2 regions of the Mesorhizobium sp. C268A genome follow, and region 2 is predicted to be linked to the other one. Evidence: riboswitches for the same ligand, from Rfam matches in the RefSeq annotation. Region 2 holds a riboswitch; the other holds the start of a gene.
What was found. A riboswitch is a leader RNA that binds a small molecule or an ion and turns the genes downstream of it on or off. The one in region 2 is predicted to bind thiamine pyrophosphate.

Region 1: linked by a shared signal. The riboswitch ahead of thiB (thiamine ABC transporter substrate binding subunit) and the one ahead of NKL06_RS04610 (YkoF family thiamine/hydroxymethylpyrimidine-binding protein) in region 2 are both predicted to bind thiamine pyrophosphate.

Annotation. Positions count from the first base shown of each region.
Region 1 is NZ_JAMYVX010000001.1:3,927,401-3,933,264, reverse strand. Features, by position in the region: gene NKL06_RS19155 (M48 family metalloprotease) at 1-756, opposite strand, end outside; gene thiQ (thiamine ABC transporter ATP-binding protein) at 1,087-1,851, opposite strand; gene thiP (thiamine/thiamine pyrophosphate ABC transporter permease) at 1,848-3,446, opposite strand; gene thiB (thiamine ABC transporter substrate binding subunit) at 3,667-4,674, opposite strand; TPP riboswitch at 4,718-4,832, opposite strand; gene NKL06_RS19135 (thiamine diphosphokinase) at 4,995-5,654, shown strand; gene NKL06_RS19130 (ABC-F family ATP-binding cassette domain-containing protein) at 5,656-5,864, shown strand, end outside.
Region 2 is NZ_JAMYVX010000001.1:903,540-909,403, forward strand. Features, by position in the region: gene NKL06_RS04585 (hypothetical protein) at 1-97, opposite strand, end outside; gene NKL06_RS04590 (LexA family transcriptional regulator) at 178-840, shown strand; gene NKL06_RS04595 (ABC transporter substrate-binding protein) at 1,013-2,020, opposite strand; gene NKL06_RS04600 (ABC transporter ATP-binding protein) at 2,017-2,799, opposite strand; gene NKL06_RS04605 (ABC transporter permease) at 2,796-3,638, opposite strand; gene NKL06_RS04610 (YkoF family thiamine/hydroxymethylpyrimidine-binding protein) at 3,894-4,502, opposite strand; TPP riboswitch at 4,493-4,605, opposite strand; partial or broken gene NKL06_RS04615 (GSU2403 family nucleotidyltransferase fold protein) at 4,816-5,280, shown strand; gene NKL06_RS04620 (hypothetical protein) at 5,456-5,707, shown strand.

The DNA of each region.
Region 1 (5,864 bases), 3.0 Mb from region 2:
GCGGTCGCGGGTGCCGATGCCCGGCGCGCCGAACTGGCGGGCGTGGCGCTGCGCCAGATCAATTCGCTGCGGCGTGTTGGGGTGCGTGGCCAGGAAGTCGAGGCTGGCGTCGGTGGCGCCGCTGATCGAGCGGAAATCGGTATAGGCCGACATCGACTGCAGGAAACGCCCGGCGGCATAGGGATCGTAACCCGCCTCGCCGATCGACTTGATGCCGATCGCGTCTGCCTCCAGCTCCTGGTTGCGCGAGAACTGCGCCAGCCTCAGCTTGCCGCGGATCAATGCCTGCTTGGCGGTCGGGCTGTCGCCCAGCACATCGGAGACCACCTTGGTCGCCAGGCCTTCCTCGGCCTCGAGCTGCTGGCGCTGCAAGCCGTGATTGGCGGTGACGTGGCCCATCTCATGCGCGATGACGGCGGCGAGTTCGGCCGAATCATTGGCCAGCGCCAGCAGGCCGCGGGTGACGTAGAGATAGCCGCCCGGCAGCGCGAAAGCGTTGACGTTGGGCGAATTGAGGATGGTGATGCGATAGGTCTGGGTCGGATTGGCCGACACCACGGTCAGGCTGCCGACAACCTTGGCCACCATGCGCTCGAGCTTGGGATCGGAATATTCGCCGCCATAGGTGGCAAGGATGCGCGGATGTTGCGCCTTCGCCAGTTCGGCAAGCTTGCTGTTGGCGGCGACATTGTCGACCGTGATCGGCTTGTCGGAAGGCTGGAAGCCGGATTCCTGCACTTCGGGAGGCGTGAACATCTGGCAGCTGGCCAGCGCCACGGCAAGGCCGGCCAGCGCGAGGAAGCGCACCAGCGGTCTGCGTTTCAAAGTGTCAGTGCCGGTCGGCAGCACGGCGTTCCTTCAGCTCTCGGCGCATGATTTGGACCGGGGTCCGCGCCAGCGAAAAATCGGTTTTCGTTGGCAATCCTGCACACATCAAAAAACCTACAGCGTTTACGCATCCGGCCGGGTGCGGCGCTGTAGGGGCAAATCACGGCTCGTGCCGGACCAGTACTAAGCGGACCTAGCCACATCGACTGGACCATGGCAAGCAAGCGCCACATCACCTGTAGCCGGTTTGGTCGTAAATTATGTCCGCTTCCGGGCAATATCGCGTGATCCGCCCGAACTTGCGCCGATATAGCGCCGAAACGCTTCAGGGCCAGTGCCGTCGAAAAAATCGGCGGCAGGTCCCGTCGCGGCAACCCTGCCATTGTCCAGAAAAACCATCTGCTCGCCGATACGGCGAGCGTCTTCCGGCTGATGCGTGACGAACAGCACCGTCATCGCCCGCTCGGCATGAACGCCGGCCACCAGGTCGAGCATGTCGTCGCGCAGTGCTGGCCCGAGCGAAGCGAACGGCTCGTCGAGCAGCAGCACTGGCCGGTCGCGCACCAGAACGCGGGCGAGCGCCACGCGCTGCCTTTCGCCGCCGGAGAGTTCGCGGGGCAGGCGCATTTCCTTGCCGGCCAGGCCGACGCGGTCAAGCGCCTCGGCGATTGCGGCGCGATCGGCGTCGGTCAGGTTGAGCGATGGCGAGCGGCCGAGCCCGACATTCTTCTCCACCGAGAGATGAGCAAACAGATTGTTTTCCTGGAATACCATCGATACCGGCCGCGCCGAAGGCGGCTCGGCGCCGACATCGGCGGCGCCGATCAGCACACGACCGGACTCCGGCGTCTCGAAACCAGCCACCAGATTGAGCAAGGTCGATTTGCCCGAACCACTTGCCCCCATGATGGCGGTGATCTTAGATGTATCGAATTCGACATCGAACAGGAATGACGTTTCGCCATAGCTGAACGAGACCTTGTCCAGCCGGACAGTCGTGCCTTTCTCCACAGCGGACGTCACGATCTCTCTCCCCGTCCCAGCCAGTCTGCCGCGACCACCAATGCAAGGCAGACCGCCCCGAGCAGCAAAGCCAGCCCGGCAGCATCGGCCGTGCGATAGCTGCCCATGCGCGCCAGCAGGAGATAGGGCAAGGTCTGCACCGAATCGCTGCCGAACAGCGCGATGACGCCGAGATCGCCGAGCGACAGCGCCACGGCGAAGGCAAAGCCGGTGGCCAGCGGCCGCCGGAGCGATGGCCAGTCGACCAGAAGCAGCCGGTTCCAGCCCGCAATGCCGAGCTGCGCGCACAGCTTTTCGTGGCGCTCGCTGGCCGCATCATAGGCCGGGCGCATCGCGCGGATGGCAAAGGGCATCGCCATCACCGCATTGACGGTGACGACCATGACCGGTGCGATGGCAAAGACATCGCTGACCGTGCGCAGCAGGAGAAACCAGCCGGCGCCGATGACGACGGGCGGCACGACGAGGACGAAGCCGGCGCCGGTGTCGGTGGCATGCTCGAGCAATGAACGGGCACTGGACCGGCGGCGCAGCGACAATGCCCGACGCGCCATGATCAGCGACAGCGACAGCGCCACCGAAAGTAGCGCCGCCGAGAAGGCGAGACCGGCGCTGGTCAGCGTCGCCTGACGCACGGCACTCTCGCCCGCCAACCGGCCGAGATCGGCGTCGAGGCCGGACGCGACGGTGGCCGCCATTGGTCCGGCGACGAACAGCAAGGCGAGCACGATCAGGACGGCGTTGAACGCTGTTTCTGCTTTGCCGGCCAAGTGATAGCGGCGCGGCGCGACAGGCAAATTGGCGTCGCCGGTCACATTGGCGCCGAGCCGCGTCAGCGCCAGCATGACGGCAAAAGTCAGCGCGATCTGCAGCACCGTCAGCGTCACCGCTCGCGCCGGATCGAAGTCGAAACGCAGCGCCTGATAGATGGCGACTTCCAGCGTCGTCGCCGCCGGCCCGCCGCCGAGGATCAGCACGATGGTGAAGGAGGTGATGCAAAGCATGAAGACAAGCCCGGCGACGCCCGGCAGCGCGGCGCGCAGCACCGGCCACTCGATCAGCCGGAAGGCTGGCCTCGCCCCCATGCCGAGCTGGCTCGCCAGCCGCCATTGATCGGCCGGCACCGTTCCCAGCGCTTCGAGGAACAGCCGGGTGGCCAGCGGCAGGTTGAAGAAGACGTGGGCGACGAGGATGCCTGGCAGCCCATAGATGTCGGGCCAGCTCTGGCCACCGATCGCGGCGAAATAACCGGCGCGGCCATAGAGCGCCAGTATGCCCAGCGCTGCGACAATCGCCGGCAAGGCAAGGGGCACAGTAAACAGCTGCAGGATGAAGCCGCGTCCGAAGAAGCGCGGATGCCGCGACAGCGCGCGGGCGACGAACAGCGCCGGTACGACGGAAAGCAGAGTCGAGAGCGCAGCCTGCCAGAGCGTGAAGCGGACAACGCGCACGAGATAGAGGTCAAAGGCGGACGCGGCGCCGGAAAGGTCGTGCGCGCCTTCCCGGATAAGGCCGGCGAAGGCGCCACCGATCAGCAGCGCGATTGCCGCAAGCGCGACAATGCCGGCCGTGATGCGGGGGTCAGAGCGTTGCACTCTTTACCGGGCGTCGCGTTCCTTCGCGCCCCCCTCTGTCCTGCCGGATATCTCCCCCACAAGGGGGGAGATCAGCTATTTCCGCGCCCCGCTTATTCCTGCAACCTTGGCGACTGGCGAAATCGCCGACGATAGCCAATCTCCCCCCTCGTGGGGGAGATGTCCGGCAGGACAGAGGGGGGCGCCGTAGGGCACTCATCTTTCGATCATACAGCCAAAGCTACTTGCTCATCACCGCCAGCCATTCATCCACCCAGGCCTTGCGATTTGCCGCGACCTCTTCCGGGCTGAACAGCAAGGTCTTCGCCGGCTTGACCAGCCTATCAAAAGCCGGATTGAGCGGCTTGTCGGTTTTCCCGGCCGGGAACATCCAGTTGGTCTCCGGAATGACATCCTGGAATTTCGGCCCGGTCATGAAGGCCAGGAACTTCGCCGCCAGCGGGTTCTTCGCGCCCGTGGTGGTGATGCCGGCGACCTCGACCTGCAGATACTCGCCCTCCTCGAACGACGCCGCCTGGAAGCGCCCGGTGTTCTCGGCCACCATGTGGTAGGCCGGCGACGTCGTATAGGAAAGCACCATCGGCGCCTCGCCCTTGGTGAACAGGCCGTAGGCCTCGCTCCAGCCCGGCGTCACCGTCAGCACTTTGCCCTTGAGTTTCGCCCAGGCTTCCGGCGCCTTGTCGCCATAGACCGACTTGACCCACAGCAGCAGGCCGAGGCCCGGCGTCGACGTCCTCGGATCCTGGATGACGATCTTGTCGGCGGCATCGCCCTCGACCAGTTCCTTCAGGCTCTTCGGTGGGTTCTTCAGCTTCTCGGTGTCGTAGACGACGGCGAAATAACCATAATCATAGGGCACGAAAGTGTCGTCGCTCCAGCCGCCCGGCACGTTGTTTTCAGCCACCGGGCCATGTCGGACAAAAAGGCCGGAAGCCTTGGCTTCCGCGGTGAGGTTGGTGTCGAGGCCAAGCACGATATCTGCTTTGGTCGAGGCTCCTTCCAGCTTGACGCGGTTGAGAAGTGCGACGCCGTCGGCCGCCGAGACGAAGTCGACGCTGCAGCCGCACTCGGCTTCGAATTCCTTCTTCACCTGGGGGCCCGGACCCCAGTCGGCAGTGAAACTCTCATAGGTATAGATCGTGAGTTTTTCCTGCGCGGACGCAGAGCTTGCCAGTAGCGAAACAGCAAGCCCCAGCGCTGGGACAAGACGGGACAAAAACATGCGCATCGGCGCCTCCTTCATTCGTGTTGAAAGGAATTGAGGCGTCGGACTGTCCGAAGCGTCTAATCCCTCCGCCGGTACAAACCGGATCAGGTTCAGCGGGTTGGCGAGACTGCCTCTCAGCCGGTCCGCGAAGATCGCGTCCGGCACCCCGTTAGAGCGTTTCGACACATAGGCCCGGCCAAGGTGCCACGCAAGTGGAAGTTTGCCCGAGCATGATCCCGGAAAGTGGAATCCGTTTCCGGAAAAAGATCATGCTCCAACAAAGAGTGACGGTGCCGCTCGGCCTTCCGTTTCGTCGGCGGGGCTGGTAAGTGCCAGCGGATATGAGCACATTCACCATCCTGCTTGGCGGCGATCTCGTCCGCACGCCGCGGCTCGACCGCCAGGTCGCGGGCACGCGCGTCATCGCCGCCGACGCCGGCATCGATCATGCCCGCCTGCTCGGCGTGATGCCGGAGCTGTGGGTCGGCGATTTCGATTCCGTGCCGGCGGACCTGCCTGCCGATCTCGCCGCCGTGCCGCGGGAGGTGTTTCCTCCCGAAAAGGACAAGACCGATGGCGAACTGGCGATCGCGGCGGCATTGGAACGCGGCGCCACCAGCCTGGTGCTGGCCGGCGCTTTCGGCGGCAAGCGCGCCGACCACGCCTTCCTGCATCTGGCGCTCAGCCTTCAACTGGCAGAGACAGGCACAAAAGTGCTGTTGACCAGCGGAGCGCAGGAAGGCGCCCCTTTGCTGCCCGGCAAGGCCGGCTTCGACTATGCCGACGGAACGCTGTTTTCGGTGCTCGGCTTTTCCGATCTTTCGGGCCTCACCGTGTCCGGCGCGAAGTGGCCGCTCGACCATGTCGAGGTCGTGTTCGGCTCGTCGCTGACCATCTCGAACGAGGTCAAGTCCAACAAGACCGGGGGCGGCCTCGAAATTGAGCTCGGCCATGGCCGCGCGCTGCTGCTCGCCCACCCCTACCCCTTGCCTGAAAGCTGACATGGCCCCGCCCCTTCTCAACCTCGACGGCATAAGACTGACCTTTGGCGGCACGCCGCTGCTCGATGGCGCCGAATTGACGGCGTCCGCCGGTGACAAGATCGCGCTCGTCGGCCGCAACGGCTCCGGCAAGTCGACGCTCCTGAAGATTGCCGCCGGTCTGATCGAGCCGCAAGACGGCGAGGTCTTCCGCCAGCCTTCGGCAACGGT
Region 2 (5,864 bases):
GAGCCCCGGTTTGCGTCCGGACCGGGGAGGAGGACAGCCCGGACGATGGGAGAAAGCTGACGATGTCTGCGGAAACGCTTGCGGTTTGTTCGATCATGCGCTAAGCGTACGATATGTACGAAACGTACGCAAGCGAAATCGTACATATTGGACGATGAATTTCAGGCAATTTGTACGATGCAGGAACCGAGGCACAGATTGCAGCAGGCGCGGGCGGAGGCGGGTTATGCCTCGCCGAGCGACGCGGCGCGGGCATTGCGCGACATCAACAAGAACACGCTGATCAGTCACGAGAATGGTAACCGGCCGCTGTCGCGCAAGGCGGCGGAGAAATACGGCCGCCTGTTCGGCGTCGATCCCGGCTGGCTCTTGTTCAACGGTGACGGCGGCAGCCTTGCGGGGGGCCATTTCGGCTTTGACGAGTCGGGCCGGCAGATCCCGATGCCGTCGCTGGCCACCGTCGATGTGCCCATCGTCTCATGGATCAGCGCCGGCGAACTCGGCAGCCAGGACATGGTGGTCAATCTCAGCGACTATCCGACCATCCCCACCACCGATCTGGAGCAGGGCCAATGGATTGCTCTGCGCGTCGACGGCCCGTCGATGAACAAGATCTCGCCACCGGATTCGATCATCTTCGTCAACCTCAGGGACAAGCGGCTGGTGACCAATGGCTGCTACGTCATTTCGGACGAATCCGGCCAGGCCACCTACAAGCGTTACCGCCCCAACGAGAACCCGCCCTTCCAGCCGGCCTCCTACATGGACATCCCGCCGCCGGCGCTGGAAGGCGCCATCACCATCATCGGCCGGGTGAAGCGCTCGATGATCGATATGTGAGGGAGAAGGCGGTGAGGCGCAATCTCCCCCCTCGAAGGGGAGATGGCCGGCAGGCCAGAGGGGGTCGCCGCGCGTAAGGCGCTGACGTCCTCTGTCCGCGATAGGAAGTCGCGTCAGGACGTACCGACCCCCTCTGTCGCCTTCGGCGACATCTCCCCCTCGAGGGGGGAGATTACGCGCCCAAAAACTCGTTCGTAAAATACCCCCCGAAATCCGGCTTCTCCTTCAGAACCTTGCCATCGCCATCGAGCAATATGCCGGCCCTGAAGAGGTAGGTTCCGATCGCCTCGATCTTGGCCCTGGCGATGGTGCCGATGACGCCGTCCTGGCTGCGCAAGAAGTGTCCGTCGACCAGCATTTTCAGCGAAGCGTGGATCAGCGCCGGGTCGGTCAGCGCATCCCTGTTGGAAGCGATCAGCAGATCGCCGGCTTCCTGCGGGTGATCGCAGGCAAATTGGTAGCCGCGCCGCGTTGCCTCGACGAAGGCCGATGCGGCCTTCGGGTTTGCCTGGAGATATGCATTGCTGGAGGCGATCAAGGTGGTGTGCTCGTCGGGCACGCCGTAGTCGGCGTAGCGGAAGCCGCGCTGCCTGACGCCTTTCAACTCGGCAGCGACGCCTTCCCAGGTCGAGACCTCCAGCGTGAAGTCGACCGAGCCGTTGGCCAGCGCCTCATAGGCCGAGGTGCCTAATGTCACCGTCTCGAAAACGCCCTTGCCGCCATCGTGGCGGATGATGGTCGAGATCAGCGTGTTTTCCCAGGCGCTGCCGAAGCCGCCATAGGTCAGACCGTCGAGATTCCTGGGACTCTTGATCTCGCCGCGATCCGCGTTGAAGACCAACCGGCCGGTCTCCTGCTGGACCACGGCGTAGACCGCCTTGAGATCGGCGCCGGCAGCCCGCTGGGTGAACAGGCCGACGCCGGCAATGCCGAAATCGGCGATGCGGTTGGCGACCAGCGTGCCGGCGCCAGTATCGCCATAGGGCAGGATCTCAACATCGAGCCCGGCCTCGTGGTAGAACCCTTTGTCGCGGGCAACGAACAGGCCGACATGGTTGGTGTTGACCGTCCAGTCGAGCGCGACGGTGATTTTTTGCGTAGCCGCATGAGCGCGAGAGGCAAGCGGCAGTCCGGCAGCCAGCGTCAGCAGCAAAGCCTGCCGGCGTGTGAATTCGGTCATGAAAAACTCCTTTGAGCGGTCTGCGGGAACGAGGGCCGGTCAGTCCCGGGATTGAGCAGCGTGTCGAGGATGTCGGCTTCGAGCGCGGCGGCCTGGCGCGCGGCATCGCTGCCGGTGGTGCGCGGGCGCGGCAGCGGCACGGCAATCTCGCCGATGATGCGGGCCGGCCGCGCCGACATCAGATAGATGCGATCGGAGAGGTAGACGGCTTCGCGCACGTCATGGGTGATCAGCAGCGCCGTCCAGCGGTGGCGCTGCCACATGCCTTCCAGCCAGCGCTGCATACCCGCGCGGGTCAGTGCATCCAGCGCGCCAAAGGGCTCGTCGAGCAGCAGCATGTCGCGCTGCTGCACCACGGTGCGCAAAAGGGCGGCGCGCTGGCGCATGCCGCCGGAAAGCTCGGCCGGCCAGGCGCGCTCGAAACCGGCAAGGCCGAACTCAGCGAACAACGGCGCGACGCGTTCGCGCGCCGCCTTGCGGCCAAGACCCTGCACTTCCAGCCCCAGCGTCACATTGTCGATGACGCGCCGCCACGGCATCAGCGCGTCGCGCTGCGGCATGAAGGCGAAGGGGCTGCCCTGCAATGGTGCGCCGTCGAAGCGCATGTCGCCCTCGCCTTTCAGCGCGCCGGTCAGCAACTGGAACAGCGTCGACTTGCCGGCGCCGGAAGGGCCGAGGATGGAGACGAACTCGCCGGCCGCGACATGAAGCGAAATGCCGGCGAGCACCTCAAGCGCGCCGAAGTTCTTCCTGATGTCCCGGAGTTCGAGCCGCGTCATTGACGGTTCTCTTCTGCAGCTTCAACCTTGCCGTCGCGGCTTTCGCTCCCTGCATTCTCCCAAGGCATGGCGAAGCGCTGGACGAGCACGGCAATGCCGAACAGGATCAGCGTGAGCGCGGCGCTGACGGCGACCGCAGCGAGCACCAGATCGGGCCGAAAGTTGTTCTTGGCATTGAGCATGTAGATGCCCAGCCCCTTCGCCGCCCCCGCATATTCGGCGAAGATCGCGCCGACGACGGCGTAGGTGATGGAGATGCGCAGCCCGGCGAAGAAATAGGGCAGCGCCGAAGGCAGGCGCGCCAGCCAGAAGATGCGCCAGCGCCCTGCCCCCATGGTGGCGAGCATCTGCGAAATCGCCTTGCTGGTCGCGGCAAAACCCTCGACCAGCGCCACCATCATCGGGAAGAAGGTAACGAGCGCCACAAGCAAGATTTTTGGCATCAGCCCGAAGCCGAACCACAGTACGATGAGCGGCGCAATCGCGACCAGCGGCAAGGTCTGGCTGACGATCAGCAGCGGAAACAGCGCGCGGCGCAGCGGGGCCAAGAAATCGACCAGCGCCGAAAGCACGAAGGCAGCGACCAACGAGCAGGCGAAGCCGGCTGATGTGGCGCGGATGGTGGGCAGCGTGTTGTCGGCAAGGGCAGCGCGATGCTCCCAGGCCTGCTGCAGCACGCGCGACGGCGCCGGCAGCATGGTGGGCGCAGCGCCACCATAGCGGGCGTAGAGCTCCCACGCCGCGAGGAGCAGGGCGGAGGCGCAGGCGGCGGGGATGGTCTTGGCGATGGCTGCGGCTAATCTCCCCCCTCGAGGGGGAGATGTCGCCGAAGGCGACAGAGGGGGTCGTCTCGCATAGAGCGCCCACGCCTTGCCGATGCGAAAAGGACGTCGGCGCTCCACGCGCTGGGACCCCCTCTGGCCTGCCGGCCATCTCCCGCTCGAGGGGGGAGATTCGTGGGCATCGCGGTCTTCGCCAATCGCCAATGGCTCCCCTCCTCTTTGTGCTGAGGGGTCAGGGGCATCTCCTCCACGCAATGGGTCAGATAAACCAGCCACGGCAATATCCTCGAGGAACGACGCTTGAGCCGCGGCTCAGACGGCGCTCGGGCTGTTCGCCGAGATCGTGATGTCGAGGGTGACGTGGCCGGCGCCGGGGCCGAAGCGGCAGAAGGCCTCGTTGAGCGTGGCAAATACGGCACCGGCATCGCCACGCAATTTGGTGCAGAAGTTCTTTGAGCGCTCAAAGACGCCGGACTGTTTCAGGAAATCGATGCAGCCGTAGATCTCGTCCATATGGTCGCCCGTGCCCATAACGTAGAGCGAGAACTGCGCCGCCACCGGCTGGCCGGTCGACGGCGTGGCCTGGACAGCGCGGATCGCGGCGATCTTGCGCTCGTCCAGCGGAATGGCGGGGCCGCCGGTCTCGTCGGAGCGGCAGATCGGATCGTCGGGCTCGCCCGGACAGCCGCGCGAGACCGCCGCCGAAAGCACGCAGTGCTTGCCGCTTTTGGCCGCCGCGACGAACAGGTCGCGCATGGCGAGAAACAGCACCTCGGGCGGCCCGACCATAAGCGTCGAGATGTCGTCGATCTCGATCCGCAGCCGGTCGCGCCACGGATCGAGCGCGCCGAGCGCGCCAAGGATGACGCCGACGAAATCGTCGGTCATGGGATAAAGGGAAATCTGTGCGCCTGAAAACATCGCCCGCCTCGCTCCGCTGGTATTATCCAGATCAGCTTTAGGGTCCGAAGGCTTGCCGCCCTCATCTCAGCCCCGACCATACGGAGCACCCCTGTGGATGAGCGGGTTAAAGCACCGTTCGCGGCATTGGGGAAGCCGTTTGTTGAGGCACTGCGGGAAAGTGTTTTGGGCCAGACGTGCCGGGCGCCCGGGCGTTAACAGACGACTCGTCAGTTCGTTGCGTTATAAGGTTTCCACGAATTTCTTATAACTGCGTTGAAATTCAAGCTGATAAACGTAATTATAAGAAAACGGCAGAGACTCCGCGCAGCCCTTACGGTTTCTGGATCTCCTCATCCGCGACCCCATCCGAACTGTGCTGCTGCATCGCTCGGGCTTGCCTGTGCTGGTCCCCTCGCCCCAGCGCTACGCCATCCACAAGCTGATCGTCGCCTCGCGACGCGGGCCGAGCGCTGGCGCCAAGCGGGAGAAGGATCTCCATCAAGCGCGCCTGCTGACCCAAGCGCTCGAAGCCACACGTCGCCAGGACGACCTTGCCTTCGCCTTCATGGAAGCGTGGGACAAGGGCGAAAACTGGCGCGAGACGATCCGGCGCGGCCTGAACCTGTTCGACGCCGACACGAGGGAAACAGTCAACACCATCCTGGGAAAATCCCTCCGCGAAATTGGTGCGAGTCCTGAAGGATTCACGATACGTGATTGGCTGAAGCGACCGCTGCTATATTCATTGTCATCGTCCCAACTGTACGAAATTGGCTTGACGCTCATTCGTACATAAGGTACGATATCTCTTTTCGCAGAGAGGAATGTCCTTGAGCACAGCGAACCATGTTGCCTTCGCCGATCTCTCTCGTCCTTTGCCGTCATCTCCGTCGTTGCCGCCGCCTTTATTGCCGCCCCCTTTGTTGCCCTTGTCATTCGATCAGTGCCAACGCCTCGCCGGGGCCTGGCGAATGGCCAGCCAGGACATCGCCGACGACATCCGCTTCATCCGCCAATATCTGAAAGTCGTTGCCGAGAAGGACGAGAGGCTGTCGACCGGCACCCTTGTTCACAGCCGCGCCTATGTAGAGGCCTGCGCCGGCTGGCTGCCACAGACCGTGACGCGCTATCTGCGCCACCTGCGCCAGATCACCGAATGCGAACTGGCCATGACAGCTGCCGGCATTCGCTTTGCGCTGTCGAGTTATGCCTGGGAGGCATGAGGGCGCCTGTCGCCAAACACAAGGAATTGCGCTGCCCGTCGCAGGCGCAATTCGTCAGGTTGAGAGGCTCGGGCGCGCCTGAACGGCGGGCGCCAAGGATGGCCCGGCCAGCGAATTCCGGCCTTGCTTTATTTCGACTGGCCTTATTTCGACTTGG